Chloroflexus aurantiacus J-10-fl: one gene and its partner. The protein of the gene in region 1 binds, or shares a complex with, the protein of each later gene. Links are inferred from orthologs where the notes say so. Each region holds a gene or a part of one and is shown on either strand. Other genes may lie near its edges.

What was found.
Region 2: the proteins of CAUR_RS16965 (region 1) and smc are in contact, whole or in part, in a crystal structure (PDB 3ZGX), measured with the Bacillus subtilis proteins. The link is inferred for Chloroflexus aurantiacus J-10-fl from one-to-one orthologs.

What each region holds. Positions count from the first base shown.
Region 1 is NC_010175.1:4,329,996-4,337,842, reverse strand. What follows is about bases 2,918-5,852. They hold CAUR_RS16965 (segregation and condensation protein A), read right to left. Parts: upstream 4,791-5,852; coding sequence 4,044-4,790; downstream 2,918-4,043. Other genes in these bases: CAUR_RS16960 (HDIG domain-containing metalloprotein), read right to left, coding at 4,794-5,282; CAUR_RS16970 (sensor histidine kinase), read right to left, coding at 2,918-3,996. In the rest of the region: CAUR_RS16980 (MBL fold metallo-hydrolase), read right to left, coding at 307-1,074; CAUR_RS16975 (response regulator), read right to left, coding at 1,074-1,730; more of CAUR_RS16970, read right to left, coding at 1,810-2,917; CAUR_RS16955 (HEPN domain-containing protein), read left to right, coding at 6,182-6,571; CAUR_RS16950 (nucleotidyltransferase domain-containing protein), read left to right, coding at 6,516-6,878; CAUR_RS16945 (TlpA family protein disulfide reductase), read left to right, coding at 6,999-7,544; CAUR_RS16940 (DUF2085 domain-containing protein), read left to right, coding at 7,541-7,847. UniProt on the Bacillus subtilis protein: Participates in chromosomal partition during cell division. May act via the formation of a condensin-like complex containing Smc and ScpB that pull DNA away from mid-cell into both cell halves.
Region 2 is NC_010175.1:3,924,383-3,930,924, forward strand. Bases 2,457-6,542 are described here. They hold smc (chromosome segregation protein SMC), read right to left. Parts: upstream 6,218-6,542; coding sequence 2,657-6,217; downstream 2,457-2,656. Other genes in these bases: CAUR_RS15360 (nucleotidyl transferase family protein), read right to left, coding at 2,457-2,660; recO (DNA repair protein RecO), read left to right, coding at 6,502-6,542. Also shown: CAUR_RS15350 (HhH-GPD family protein), read right to left, coding at 323-1,006; CAUR_RS15355 (DNA cytosine methyltransferase), read right to left, coding at 1,003-1,971; more of CAUR_RS15360, read right to left, coding at 2,040-2,456. UniProt on the Bacillus subtilis protein: Required for chromosome condensation and partitioning.

The DNA.
Region 1 (7,847 bases):
ACAATTCAGTGTGGGTAAAGAACACGCGGTGTGCCAGGTATCGGGCGAGCCGGAGGCGCGCGTTCCCAGGGGGTAGAGCAGCGCTGGCCCTGTGTCATCACTTCTACGCGATCAGATTTGCTATGAGTGTCACATTCGGGCGGAACGGAGTACAGGAAGCGCGGGAGCATACCTTCCGCGCTTCAAGGTAACATGGCAATGGCAATTGCCGCAGAGTTACCAAACACTCCAACCTGATGGCGTTTGTACGCCGGATGACACCAGGCGCAGTTAACCGTTCGCGGGATGTGGATGTAGTTCGACAGTCTACCTCTCTGGAAGCAGGGTTAGCTCTTGTAGATCAACCCCTACTGCTGCGTCACCATGAAAACCGCCGACGGCAATTTCGGCCAACGCCTGATCAACCGGCATTGTCCAGCGTGGACTGAAATGTACCAGGATAAGCCGACGCACACCGGCAGCAGCGGCCACGGCACCGGCCTGACGCGGGGTGGTATGGCCGGCAAATGGTTCAGCAGTGGTCGCTTCGTGGATCAATATCTGTGCGCCGGTAGCCAGATCGACGACTGCCGGACACGGTTCAGTATCAGAGGAATAGCACACTGCCGGCACGTTCGGAGCTGCAAAGCGCAGAGCAAGACAGGGTCGGCTGTGCGCGGTTATTGCCGTCGTGATGACCAGGCCATCACGAAGCTGTAGGGGTTCGCCGGGGGTAACTGGTTGCCAGATGACCGGTGTGGCACAATCTTCCAGACCCGCTGCGGCCAGGAACGCGGCGGTCAGTTCGATGGTTGCCGGTAAGCTGTAGATCGGTAACGGTTCGGTACGCCCACCCAGACGGAGGCTGAAGAGGAGCGCCGGTAAGCCGTTAATGTGATCACAGTGGCTGTGGGTCAGGAGAACGCCGGTGAGCCTCTGTGGATCGATACCGGCCGCCAGCATGCGACGGTAGCTCTCACCACCGACATCAACCAGGAATGGCCCACCCGGCCCATCCCAGACCAGATGCGTATACGCTCGATCAGGATCGGGCAAACCTGTTCCGGTACCCAGTAATACAACCCGTGCTGTCATTATTCTTCCTCATCGATTGGGACAAGCCGCTTGCGGAGGGCGTAGATCGCTACCTGGGTACGGTCGGCCAGGTGTAGCTTTGAAAGAATATTGCTGATATGGGTTTTGACCGTCTTTTCCGAGACGATCAATGTCTCGGCGATCTCCTTGTTCGACATACCCTTCGCGACCAGCCGCAGCACATCCATCTCACGCGGGGTGAGCTGCTCGACCGGTGCTTCGTTTGGGCGCGGCGTATTGAACTCCTGCATCAATTTGGCCGCCACATCGGGATGAAGAACGGCTTCACCGCGACACGCCGCCCGGATCGCGTGGGCCAGATCTTCGGGCGAGATGTCTTTGAGCAGGTATGAGATTGCGCCGGCTTTGATAGCAGGAAAGACCTTGTCGTCGTCGGCAAAACTGGTCAGGACAATTACCTGTGACGAGGGGCTAACCGCTTTCAAGCGGCGTGTGGTTTCGACCCCATCAATACCGGGCATGACGAGATCCATCAAGACCACATCGGGCAGCAATTCACGGGCCAGTTCCACACCTTCGGCACCACTACCCGCTTCTCCGACTACCTCGATATCGGGTTGTAATTCGAGAAAATCGCGCAACCCCTGGCGCACGACGCGATGGTCATCAATGAGCAGCACCGTAATCTGTTCCATCCACCTACCCCCTTCTTGCTACCCTTCCCACGTCGCTGATTATGTCAAGCAACTGGTATTACCTGTCTCGCATCTCATGTTACTCAGGTCGTTCAAGATTGCCATGACGACCACGTAGTGGCACGACAACCTCAACCTCGGCACCGGCCCCAGGACGAGAATGGACGTTGAACGAACCGCCCAATTCTGCTGCGCGTTCGCGCATGCTGAGTAAGCCGAGGTGTCGGCCTTCGCCAGAGGGGCGAGCCGCCGGATCGAAACCTTTGCCATCGTCAATGACCCGAATCGCAACCTGATCGGCATTGAATTCGTGCACATTGCGGGCGGCTGCATGCTTCACAATGTTATTGAGCGCCTCCTGAACAATCCGAAAGAGGGGTTGCTCGATGCCGCGCGCGTGGCGCTCATCACCGATTACATTTAATTCTATCCGCAATCCTTCACGATGGGCCAGATGTTGGGCGTGTTGCTGAATAGCAGCGACGAGTCCCTGGTCGCGCAGTGCCGGCGGACGTAACTGAAAGATTAGGGCACGCATTTCGGCCAGCGCCGCAGTTGCCGTCTCGTGTAGCCGGTCGAGCAGGGCCGGGACGCGAGCCGGGTTCCGCTCGAACTGTGATCGGGCGGCCTGTGCGGTCAGGGTCATACTGAAGAGCTGCTGACTAACGCTGTCGTGTAATTCACGGGCGAGGCGATTGCGTTCTTCCAGGGCAGCAGCCTGCTGCGCCCGCTGGTAGAGGCGCCCATTCTCTACGGCACCGGCCAGCATATCGGCGACGGTCTCCAGTACCGCTGCATCCTCTTCGGTCAGGCCGGCTCGTTCGGGCGATTCAATATTGAGCACTCCCAGCGTCTTGCCATTGGAGATCAGCGGTACACACAGCTCTGAACGAATATCGAGCCGCTCGCTGAGACCGAGATAATCTGCTTCTGCCGCGACATCCTCGGCGCGCACAATCCGACCACTCCGCGCTGCACGTCCGACCAGTCCCAGATTGATGTGTTGGCGATAGCCAACTCGCTCTGGTGCATAACGACCGGCGGATGCGACCAGGATCAGCTCATTGGCCTCTTCTTCGAGCAGGAAGAGGTCAACCTGCGGATAACCAAAACCGCGCTGTATCTGCTCTGTTGCCAGTGGCAGCGACTCGCGCAGATCGAGCGTTGCGGTGACGATGCGGGCAATCGAGTTGAGCACAGCGAGCTGATCGGCACGCCTCTGCACCTGCGCTGCCAGTCGTTGCGACTCGGCGTAGAGGCGTGCGCTGACGACCGGCCCACTCACCTGTGCGGCAATTGCCTCCAGCAGATCAACATCTTCGTCGCTGAACACGCCGGCCTGCCGGCTAACTACACTCAGCATCCCGATCACCCGACCACCACTCCGCAACGGGGCGATGATACACGACGCGATGTCGGGGCCGAACAGAGCCATATCCGGGGCATGCAACCGACAATCGTCTACCACAAAAGGCTGACCGCTCTGCACTACCCAGGCCAGCGATCCAGAGAGTAACGGCAATTGCCTGCCGATCAATGTGTCGAGCGGCGGTGCCGCTGCCACGACCATTAATGTCTCTTGATTATCGAGCAGTGCGACCAGGCCACTACCGAATGCAGCAGCCAGCCGATCAATCGTCTGATGCAAAATAGTATCCAAATCAAGCGTTGCCCCAACCGCACGCCCCAGTTCAGCCAGCAGTTGCTCTTTCGCCAGCAAGCGGGCGCTCCGTTCGGCCAGGCGAACATTTTCGACTGCCAGCGCCGCCTGACGGGCAATCGCTTCGACCATACGCACAGTGACCAGGTCGGGTTGATCGGGCCATGCCAGCACAATGACGCCGATCAAGCGGTCTCCCCGCCCGCGCAACGGCGTTAACAGTGCCGAGGCCGGAATAATCGCTTCGGTATCCGGCACATCGGGGGGGAGCACTGCTGCCGGGATCAGGTATGAACTACTCTGTCGGTATTCCGGGCGCAGGAGTGGCTGGTAGATTGCCGGCCCAATCGGTGTGGCCCGTAAACGTTCGACCAGTGGTGCATCAACACCGGCAAAGGCTACTGCGTAGAGCGTATCACTGTCGAGGTCGCGTAAGCGGGCATAGACTGCCGGACTACCGACGATCCGGCGTAAGGTCTCGACAACCTCAGCCAGCAGGCTTTCGGGCGTATCGTCGGCACGTAACGCATCGCCAAATGCCAGCAGATCGCCTAACGGAAGCGTGCGATGAGTAGAATCAGCCGCCATATGCGCAGAGTCAGTCATGATTACCTCGTTATGATCATTCACATTGTCGCATATGCCGCCGGCAATTACAACTCATCTTCGTCAGCCGGTTCGGTGACAATGGGTGCCGTTCCTCGCCCGATGAGAATAGGTCCGAATAGCATTGTCTGTTCGACAACAATCGCCCGTCGCTTGAGCAGTTCGAGCATCGCCCAAAACGAGACGATCACCTCTTCGGTCGTTGGGTCATTACTCAGCAGATCGGTAAAATCAAACCAGGCCGTTCGTTCCAACCGCGCACGAATCCGCTCCGCCACTTCGGCGACCGTCAATCGTGGCGCGAGTACAATCGGTTCAGGCTGAGCCAGTGGCAACTGGAGCTGACGCCGACGTTCAAGCGCGTGGAGCAGATCGGTAATACGATAGCTGATGGGGGCAGGAGCAGGGAGGAGCGGCGGTGGGGCCAGACGGACAAACGTGCTCCGGCCCTGATCCTGCCAGCGGCGCAGGACTTCGGCAGCCTGTTTGAAACGGCGGTACAACTCCAACTGGGCCACAAGCTGTCCTGCGTCCTCGTCACCTGCCTCAGCAGGTGTAGTTGGTGAACGGGGCAACAGCGCTCGTGACTTGATCAGAATCAACCGCGCTGCCATACTCACAAACTCAGCCAGTTCACGCGGTTCAACCTCTTCTAATGTACGGACGTGGGCCAGGTACTGGTCGGCGACACTGGCCAGGGCGATGGTCGTGATATCCAGTTCGGCCCGTTCGATCAGACGCAACAGCAGATCGAGAGGGCCGGTGAACTCTGGTAAGGTGACGGCGTAAGGCATAGATCAGTTTTGTTCATCGGCCCACTGCAGGCGGGCAGCACGACCACGGGGGTTGGGATCATGGTAATGACGTATGGTTTCAACAATTTCCGGTGGACAACCGGCGGCAGCGGCCATCTGTGCTCCACGGGCGGCATGGCCAGCATAGAGAGCGATAGGCGCGATCAAACGGGCAGCAATCAGGTACAGGGCCGGCCAGCGTTTGAGAATAGTTGCCAGCACGTACCAGCCAAGCGCCATTGGCCGTCCGTGGTCGTCAACTTTACCACAATCGTGGTAGAGTGCGGCGCGCAGGAGAAACACATCTTGTTCACCTGCCGCGACCAGCGTGTAATACACGTCCAGGCAGTGCCGCTGATCGTAGCGTGGCATCTGATGAAACAGGCGCTGCTCTGCCGGCGTCAACAGATGACGCACCAGATCGTATTCGGCGGGTGTGATCCGGGCACGTACAGCGCTACGAAACTGTCGAATGCGATACGATAGTGACATGAGTGACCAGTTGCAGACGAGACACGTATCGGTTATCAATTGGGGTATTATAAACCAGGTAGGGCGGTGCGTCCGACATGCTGAGTGATGGGGCGGGTTGGTAGTGCAGAAGATGGGCACACAGCTTGCCTATGGGCTACCCTGAGAGTAAACAGAACGTGTGATCGCATGCCAGCAGCGCAGGGCAAGTGTAGAGTACTGACAAGGTAGCGCCGGTACGAGTAAGCCGTGCCGCGAACGCAACGTCAGGGTGCAAGGCGGTACGTCCCTACGGGTACCGGCAGAACAGACACTCCTGGCAAGCAATCGTCATTGGTCAACCCTTCACGGCATCCTGCTGAGTTACAGACGAGGCACCGAATCTACTCCCTGTGCGTTGGGCTTTCAGCCCGCGCTCGTGCAACACCTTACACAGCATCACGTGATTGAAAGAGAGCGGGAGGATGCTTCTCGCCTGCCCCGCTATTATTTCATAAAACGCTGTGCTGTCGCGCTCTAACAACCATCTGTGGTGCTATCACGCGCTGGATTGGTTGCCTTATTCGCTCATCATCCGCGTGTCGCGACGTTTGGAGTGCGGCAGCCATGCTGCCGCGCCAGCCTTGCTCACGAACTGGCACGTGTCAGGTCGTTGATCCGGCTGGTCACGCGAATGCAGGGTGTGCTCGTTACGATCTACGATCATGGAACCGGTCGGCAACAAATGAGATACCCTCATAGTAGCTGTTTTTTGAAACAGGTTCTACAACATCTGACTCTGTGCAATAGCCTGTGACATGGTGTATGATTTCAGAGATGACTATTGAAGAGTAATCTGGCCGCGCTAACGATTATCAAGATTTCGTCCAATAAGACATTCTGCTTACAAAATGGTTCTAGCCATTACGGAGAGAATAGCGATGGGCAATCGTTACGAAGACTGGTGGCGACAGGCAGAGGCAGATTTACGTCACGCTCGCAATGCGCTCGACGATGGAGATTATGAGTGGAGCTGTTTCGCTGCCCAACAGGCTGCCGAAAAAGCGATCAAAGCTGTATTCCACAAACTGGGAATGGACGCCTGGGGGCATACGCTTACGGTATTGATCGGTAATTTGCCCGAGTCTATCCAGACTCCACCAGAACTGATCGATTACGCACGTATACTTGACAAGCATTATATTCCTACCCGCTACCCAAACGGTTTCGATTCGGGAGCACCTACCGATTTCTACACTGCAACAGAGGCACACCATGCCATCCAATACGCCGAAGCCATCCTCACATTCTGTCGTCATCAAATCAGTTGATCGCGCTCGTATCGAGCAGGCGGTTGAGCAGTATATCGCCAGACTGCGTTCAGAACACCCGCAAATTGAGCGTGTGATCTGGTTTGGTTCATGGGTGAACGGTTTGCCGTCACCGGGTAGTGATGTTGATCTCTGCCTGATCGTCTCTGCCACAGACAAGCCGCCGCGCGAGCGAGTCGCTGACTTTTTGCCGGTTGGATTTCCGGTCGGCATTGATCTGTTCGTTTACACTCGCGAAGAATTCGCGCGGTTGCAGGAAGTACACCCTGGCTGGCATGCGAGCATTATTGCCGGTCGCGAGCTGTGAAGATTGCCGGTGATCAGTCCCAAACACATAACCCACTCCGCCATGAAGCCGACCTGCCACGGCAAGCGTGGTACAATGAAACCCAAGAGTATACGAACCATAGACCTGACGAAGCGCACGATGAAACGATTGATCATTCTCCTCAGCCTGATCCTGGTTGCCTGTGGCACCACAACACCGCCCAGTCAAGCGCTGTTGGTTGGTGATACACCAATAGCGGCGGAAAGTCGTCTGATCGACACCCGACCGGACTGGGCGGCTATTCCCGGCGAGATGGCCCCCGACTTTAGCTATACCCTGGCCGATGGCACATACAAGTTGAGCGATCTGCGGGGCAAGCCCGTGATTGTCAACTTCTGGGCAACATGGTGCCTGCCGTGTGTCGAAGAGATGCCGACGCTCGACGCGGCGCGGCGTACCAATCCCGACCTGGTCATTCTGGCGGTGAACCGCAATGAATCAACTGAGGCGATCAGTGCCTTTGCGCCGAAGGTCGGAGTCAGCTTCCCGCTCATCACTGACCGTGATGGCGTGATTGGTGAACGGTATGGGGTGATTAATTTGCCGACGACGTTCTTCATCAACAGCGACGGAACGATTGCCGTTCGCCACGTAGGTGCGCTCACAGCCGAACGACTGGCCGAACGATTAGCGGAGGTACGATGAGCGAGTATACACCCGATGAGATTTTGCGGATGGCCCAAGAGCGCATTGCAGCGCGCCAGGCCGAAACCCGACGTCCGCTGCCGTGGGGAGCAATCTTCGCCGGTAGTTTTAGTGCGCTGCTGGTAGCGCTGCTCTTTAGTCCGGGGATGCCGCTGGAATGGAAGATGTATGCAGTTGTGCATGGCATCTGTGCACAGCAGCACAACATCTTTGTCGGTGGATTGCAATTTCCGCTTTGCGCACGTAACAGTGGCATCTACCTGAGTTTCATGCTCACCTTCATCTACCTCTACGCGATTGGAC
Region 2 (6,542 bases), 410 kb from region 1 along the record:
GTGCAGGGAAGGTTTTAACCGTTCTTTCTGCACCAGTCAGCGGGTAACTGCCTAATGATCGGCATTCAACGGCACGCACGAAGGCGTTAGCATGTAACATAGCAGTTCATGACTGCTCTCGTCAAGATTCTGAGTCCAGATTTCGCGGAAGTATTCCTGACCACGCTCAAATACAATCGGGAGGTGCTCTGCACGTCTTCACGACATAACTGTTTCTTTTTCATGGTCTGCTCCAGCTATTCTGTTCGCCCCACGAACAGATGCAGATCGGTAATTTTGGGTCCGACAACAAATGGACAGACGGTCAGATCGTGAGCGGATGTCACGCCGTGGACTCCTGTGTTGCGAAGGTACACCAGGTGTTGAGCGGGCATTGGGCGCAGAGCGGTTGCCGGCGCGTCAGGCAAACCAGGTGCGCCAGATCGAGCAGGGCGTAGTTGAACATTCGTGGCTGTTCATGGTCGAGGAGCGAAGCAAGTGCGTGCCGAAAGCGTGCGCTGCGTCGGGATGAGTCTCTGACCGGCCAGCCCAGCAGTCGTCCGGTAATGCGCACGGTATTGGTGTCAAGTAGAACCTCTGGCTCGTTCCAGGCAAAGCAACGTACAGCACTGGCAATGTAATCACTGATACCGGGAAGGGAGAGCAAATCCTCTTTGCGGCGTGGAACGTTGCCGTGGTAGCGAGTGGCAATTGCCTGAAGCATCTCGTAGAACAACCGGGATCGCCAGGTTAACCCCAGTGAACCGAGCATTTGATAGATGTCACCCTGAGATGCCTGTGAGAGCGATGTGAGATCAGGATAGCGGGCCAGGAAGGCTTCATATACCGGCACAACCTGCTTTACCTGTGTCCGATGTAGCAAAATCTCTGCCAGTAAGATATGGTATGGGTCCGTCGTTTGCCGCCACGGAAATGAGCGTACATGCTCAGCCCCCCATTGGTGTAACGCTACACGCAGGGCCTGTACCTCATCGGAGCTGAATGGAAGCAGCGTATCGTTGGTCATGTATCAGCAATCAGCGTCTGAACGATAGCCTGCATCACTGGCGGACACACGGCGTTTCCCAACATCTTAATCTGTTCTCTGCGGTTACCGTGATTAATGACAAATTCCGGCGGAAACCCCATCGCTTTTTTCAATTCAGGCGGCTGAAGCATTCGCATCTCATGGCCGCCACGACCGTCCGGGCGCACCAGTGCAAAGCGGTCCAGGGTTGTAATGGTGCGCAGTGGTGTGTCAAGTGACTGCCAGCCACCAGCTTTGTCCGAACCGTAATACACGAGCAAAAAGGGTGTATCCCTGCCCAGAACATCGATAGCGTTCTGTGCTCTTACCAGCGTGCGGGCAGCCCGGTTTGCAGTTACCAGTGGTGTATAACGATAGGAGCCATTGAGGTTTATCGCATACGATGCTGGAAGTGGTTCATAACGACAGGGCACAACTGCGCGTGGTTCACGATCACGGTCGAAGAGCAGATACAGGCGACGGCGTCTTTGCGGCACACCGAATGCACTGGCAACCAGCATCTGCTCCAAAACACGATAACCACTACGCTGCATGATCTCAAGAAAATGTCTGTAGTGTTCCCATAAACGAAAAGCGGGAACATTTTCAACCACTACCCATCGTGGTTGAAACACTTCTGCAAACCGCCAGACATTCCAGGAAAGGCGAAGGCTGGCCTTGTCTTTCGGACTCGCGCCTCGTGCCACGCTGTGGCTGGTACACTCCGGTGAAGCAAGAATAAGATCAACGTGACCAATTGTTTCGTGAAAGTGGTGAATCTGCCTTCGTGACAGGATGGCAAGATCAACGTTGTAAAATCGTGCTTCCGGGAAGTTATCCTGAAATACCTGTCCGGCGAGTGCCCATTTGTCGAAACCGGCAGCGATGTCGATCCCTGCCGCTCGCGCACCGCAGGAATTACCACCAATACCACAAAATAGATCGATAGCTCGAATGGTATTCATGCCTGATTTCTCTGATCCTGCAACAGCAGGATCATATTGTATACGAAGAGTGGGCTATTCGCCACATTTCAGCTACTTCCCCGCTCCCGCTCGCGTTGTGCCCGCAGCTCTGTCGAAGAAATATCCCGGCGGAAGAGGTCTTCGGGGATGGGGGTGAAGAGCTGTTCGTAGCCTGCCGGTAGTTGCAGATCGGCGAGGGTGTAGAAGCGCCCGTTGATCTGGCGCCCGGCGACGAAGAAGCGGCATCCGGCTGCGGCCAGTTCGGCGAAGGCGGCGAACATTGCCGCTTCGTCGCCGTAGTAGCGAGGGGTTACGAGGCGCAGGGCGGTGTCGTAGCCGAGGACGAATGCCCGACCGGGGTAGAGGCGGGCTTTCTGGACGAAGAGGGGGGCGGCGGCGAGGATGACGTGGTGGCGGTGCTGGAATTGGGCGATCCGACGTTCAATCTCTTCAAGCGCGAGTTCGCCTTTGTCGGCGTTTCGGACTGTTAGCTCGAAGTGGACTGGTTTTCCGGTCATGATGACTACGGCCCGTTGCATGCCGAGATGACCAGCGTGCAATGGGTTGAAGCTGCCGGGTAGGATGGCCCCCGGCGGCGGATCGTCGATCCGCCGCTCACCAGTGGGGGTGATGGTGATTGATCCGACTCGACCACTCAGGATGTCGCTTAATTCGGCGGCATTGATCATGGCGCTGTTCCCACGTATTCGGCGACACGCAGCGAGACAACCCGTGATGCTCCGTCGTCACCCATGCTTACGCCGTACAGGGTGTCGGCTACTTCTATCGTACCACGGTTGTGGGTGATGACGATGAATTGGGTACGGTCGGTGAGGCGCTGGAGCATGGTGCGGAATCGCCCGATGTTGCTCTCGTCGAGGGCGGCGTCGGTTTCGTCGAGAATGCAGAAGGGGCTGGGGTTGACTTTCAGGATGGCGAAGAGGAGCGCCACCGCCGTGAGTGTGCGCTCGCCGCCGGAGAGGAGGGCGATGTTTTGTGGTCGTTTGCCCGGCGGGCGGGCAATGATCTCTACGCCCGGCGCAGTGCGCTTGCCGTTGTGTTCGTCGCTGTCGGTGCTTTCGACGAGTTCGAGGCGGGCACTGCCACCGCCGAAGAGTTCCTGGAATACGGCACTGAATTCGCCGGCTACTGCATTGAAGGTGTGCTCGAAGCGGCTGTGCATTGCTTCGTCGAGTTCGGCAATGAGCTGGTGCAGGGTGGCACTGGCAGCCCGTAGATCGGCAGCCTGGCTGGTCAGGAAGGCATGGCGGTTCGCCGCTTCTTCATACTCTTCCAGTGCGAGGGGATTGACGACGCCAAGGCGTAGGATGCGTGCCCGTAACGCTTCGATGGCTGCCGGTAGTTCGGATAGCGGTGGCCCTTCCTCAGCCGGCGGTGGGGCCGTCAGGTCAACTCCATCGGCAGCGGCGCGCTCGAAGAGTGTTTCGAGCCGGTCGCTGGCGCGTTGCGCTTCGCGCACGAGCCGGCTGTGTTCGGCTTCCGCAGCCAGCAGGTCGTTGGTTGCCTGAACCTCGGCTGCTTCAAGCTGAGACAGTTCAGCTTCCGCAGCGCCTATCTCTGCTTCCAGCGGTTCGATGTGACTCCGCAGGGTTTGCAGGTCGCTCAAGAGCTGTTGCTGGCGGGTGATCATGGTGGCGTAACCAGCTTCACGCTCGATCCGTTCGCTGCGGAGCGCGTTTAGGGTCGCCTCAAGGTCGTGAGCCTGGCGCGTGAGATCGGCCAGGGTGCGTTCGTGGCCGGCAAGCAATTCGGCGAGCATGCGCTGCCGGCTTTCGCCGGCGGTCAGCGTGGCCCGTAGATTGGCCAGCCGCTCTTGTCCGGCACGATCGGCCTGGGCCTGCTGTTCTTGCTTTTCGCGCAACGCTGCCAGTTCGGCCTCGGCAACTGATCGCTCGTGGCGCAACGCAGTTTGTTGTTCGCGCAGGGAGGTGAGTTGGGCGGTTAGCGATGTCAGTTCCTGTTGCAGACGTTCCTGTTGGTTCACCAGCCATTGCTGCTCTTGCTCGCTCTGGCGGGCGCGATGTTGCGCCTGCTCCAGCGCGTTGCGGGCGGCATCGCGCCGCCGTTGAGCTTCGCGTTCGGCCTGTTCGGCGTTACGGAGGCGGGTAATGGTTGCCTGCAACTCCTGATCAAGCGCCTGGCGCCGTTCGTCAATGGCGGCCAGGGCTGATCGGGCAGCGGCAACCTGTTCCGGTAGTTCGCGCAGTTCACGTTCGCGGCGCAGGGCACCGCTCTCTTTGGTTGGTGCACCACCGGTGACTGCACCGCCGCTCTGCACCTGGTCGCCGGCCAGGGTGACAATCGTCCAGCCAGGGGGGAGATTGCGCACTTCGGCGCGTGCCGTTGCCAGGTCGGTGACAACGAGGGTGCGACCGAGGAGTTGATCGACGACGATAGCGTAATCGGGATCGCAGGTGACCAGTTCTGAGGCCACGCCAATGACCTGGGATGAGAAGGCAGGCCGACGGCTGTGATCTGGACGGCGCAGGGTGTCGAGCGGGAGAAAGGTGGCCCGGCCCACGCCGGTGCGGCGGAGTTCGGCGATGGCATCTTCGGCGTCGCGCCACTGCTCAACCACAATGTGTTGCAGACGGGCACCCAGCGCCACTTCGATGGCCGTCTCCAGTTCGGGTGGTACCCGGATCAGTTGCTGTACCAGGGTGAACCGGCGACCGTGACGTTCAGCCCATTCGAGTGCGGTGCGCACGCCGGCAAATGTTCCGGCGTGGGAACGGGCCAGCCGGGTTAGCGCTTCCAGACGGGCTTCGCGTTCGGCCAGCGTGTGGCGACAGCCGGCCCGCTCTTCATCGAGTGCCGCACGCGCTTGACGTAACTGTTCGACGGCCTGCCTGGTGCTTTGGACGACTGTACTGCTTGCCTGGTATTCCTGCGCGGCAGCGGTTAAAGCCATCTGCGCATTGGCAGCCGCGGCCTGGGCGGTAGTGGCATTGATAGTTGCCTGCTGTAACGTCGCTGCAAGTCGTTCAATTTCACCATGTAACCGTTCATGCTGGGCCGTCAGTTGATCAATCTGACTGAGCACACGCGCCTCTGCGCGCGTCGCCTGTAAAGCGCGTTCCTGGGCCGTCGTGAGGGCTGCGGCGAGACTCGCTCGTGTCTGGGCGTCTGCCTGTTGTTCGCGTTCGGCCATGGCAAGCTGCTGCCGGATGGTCATCAGTTCTTGATCGATCTGGGCCAGTTGAGCAGCAATCCGATCACGCTCATCGGTCGTCGCCTGGCGGCGGTCGCTCAGCATGGTCAGTTGCCGTTCGACCTCTTCGCTGCGCCGGATGGTCGCTGCCAGCCGTTCCTGTTCGATTGCCAGATCGCGCTGGATCGCTTCTGCCTGCTGATGCAGGAGTGCCGCCTGATGATGCAATTCGCCGAGCGCTTCACGCCGTTCGCGCAGGGCCGCCCGGTGTACCTGAACAGCGGTCATTGCGCCGGCATGCACGGCCCGCCGGCGGGCCAGTTCGTCTTCAGCCTGTTGGGCTTGCAGCCGGGCCTGCTGTTCCTGAGCCTGCGCTTCGCGCCATCCGGCGTGATGCCAGCGAGCCAGCAGCGTGTGGAGTTCGGCCTGCCATTCGCGGTACTGGCGGGCCTGTCCGGCCTGACGGCGCAGGCTGCGCAAGCGGGGTTCGAGATCGGCCAGCAAGTCGGCGACGCGCTGCAAGTTGGTCTCGCTTTCGCGCAGGCGACGGATGGCTTCGGCTTTGCGTAGCTCGAACCCGCCGATTTCGGCTGCATCTTCAAACAGCCGGCGGCGTTCGGACGGGCGCAGGGTGAGAGCGGCATCAACCAGACCCTGATTGATAATCGTGTAGGAACCGCCGAGTGGTTCGACGGCGGCCAACAGATCGCGCAGTCGGACACGAGCGCGGTTGATGAAATACTCATTCTCGCCTGTTCGCGTCACGCGCCGGGTGATTGTCACTTCATCGAAATCGAGGGGCAAGAGGCGGTCGCTGTTATCAATCGTCAACGCCACCTCGGCCAGTCCTGCCGGCGGACGCTTGCCACCACCGGCAAACAGCAGCTCGCCGGCCTGTTTGCAGCGGAGCGCGGCCATGCTCTGCTCGCCGAGCACCCAGCGCACTGCATCGGCCAGGTTTGATTTGCCACTCCCGTTCGGCCCGACCACAGCCGTAATCCCGGGCTGAAACTCAAAGACGGTACGGGTCGCGAATGTCTTGAAACCTTGAATTTCCAGTCGTTTGAGGTACATCGATCCTTCGTTGTCTGATACTTGCACACCGACGAACTATTGTACTTCAGACCGGCGAAGTGGTAAAGTGAAATATCGCTTGATCGGCCTTCTCTGAGCGGCTATAATACAGCGTGCAAGGATAAGGCATTCATTGTGCATGCCTGATTAACGACAGCACGGTAATTGTTTTGCGGGTCAGACTGACAAGTCAACGAGGGTCACCGACGGGGACTTGCATCAACCACACCCGCACAAGGCGCATCGCCGGTACAGCCCGACGGCGCGTAATGGCGACAGGTTCCATGCGAGAGCGAGTGTATCGCAGCGAGGCGGTTATTCTTCG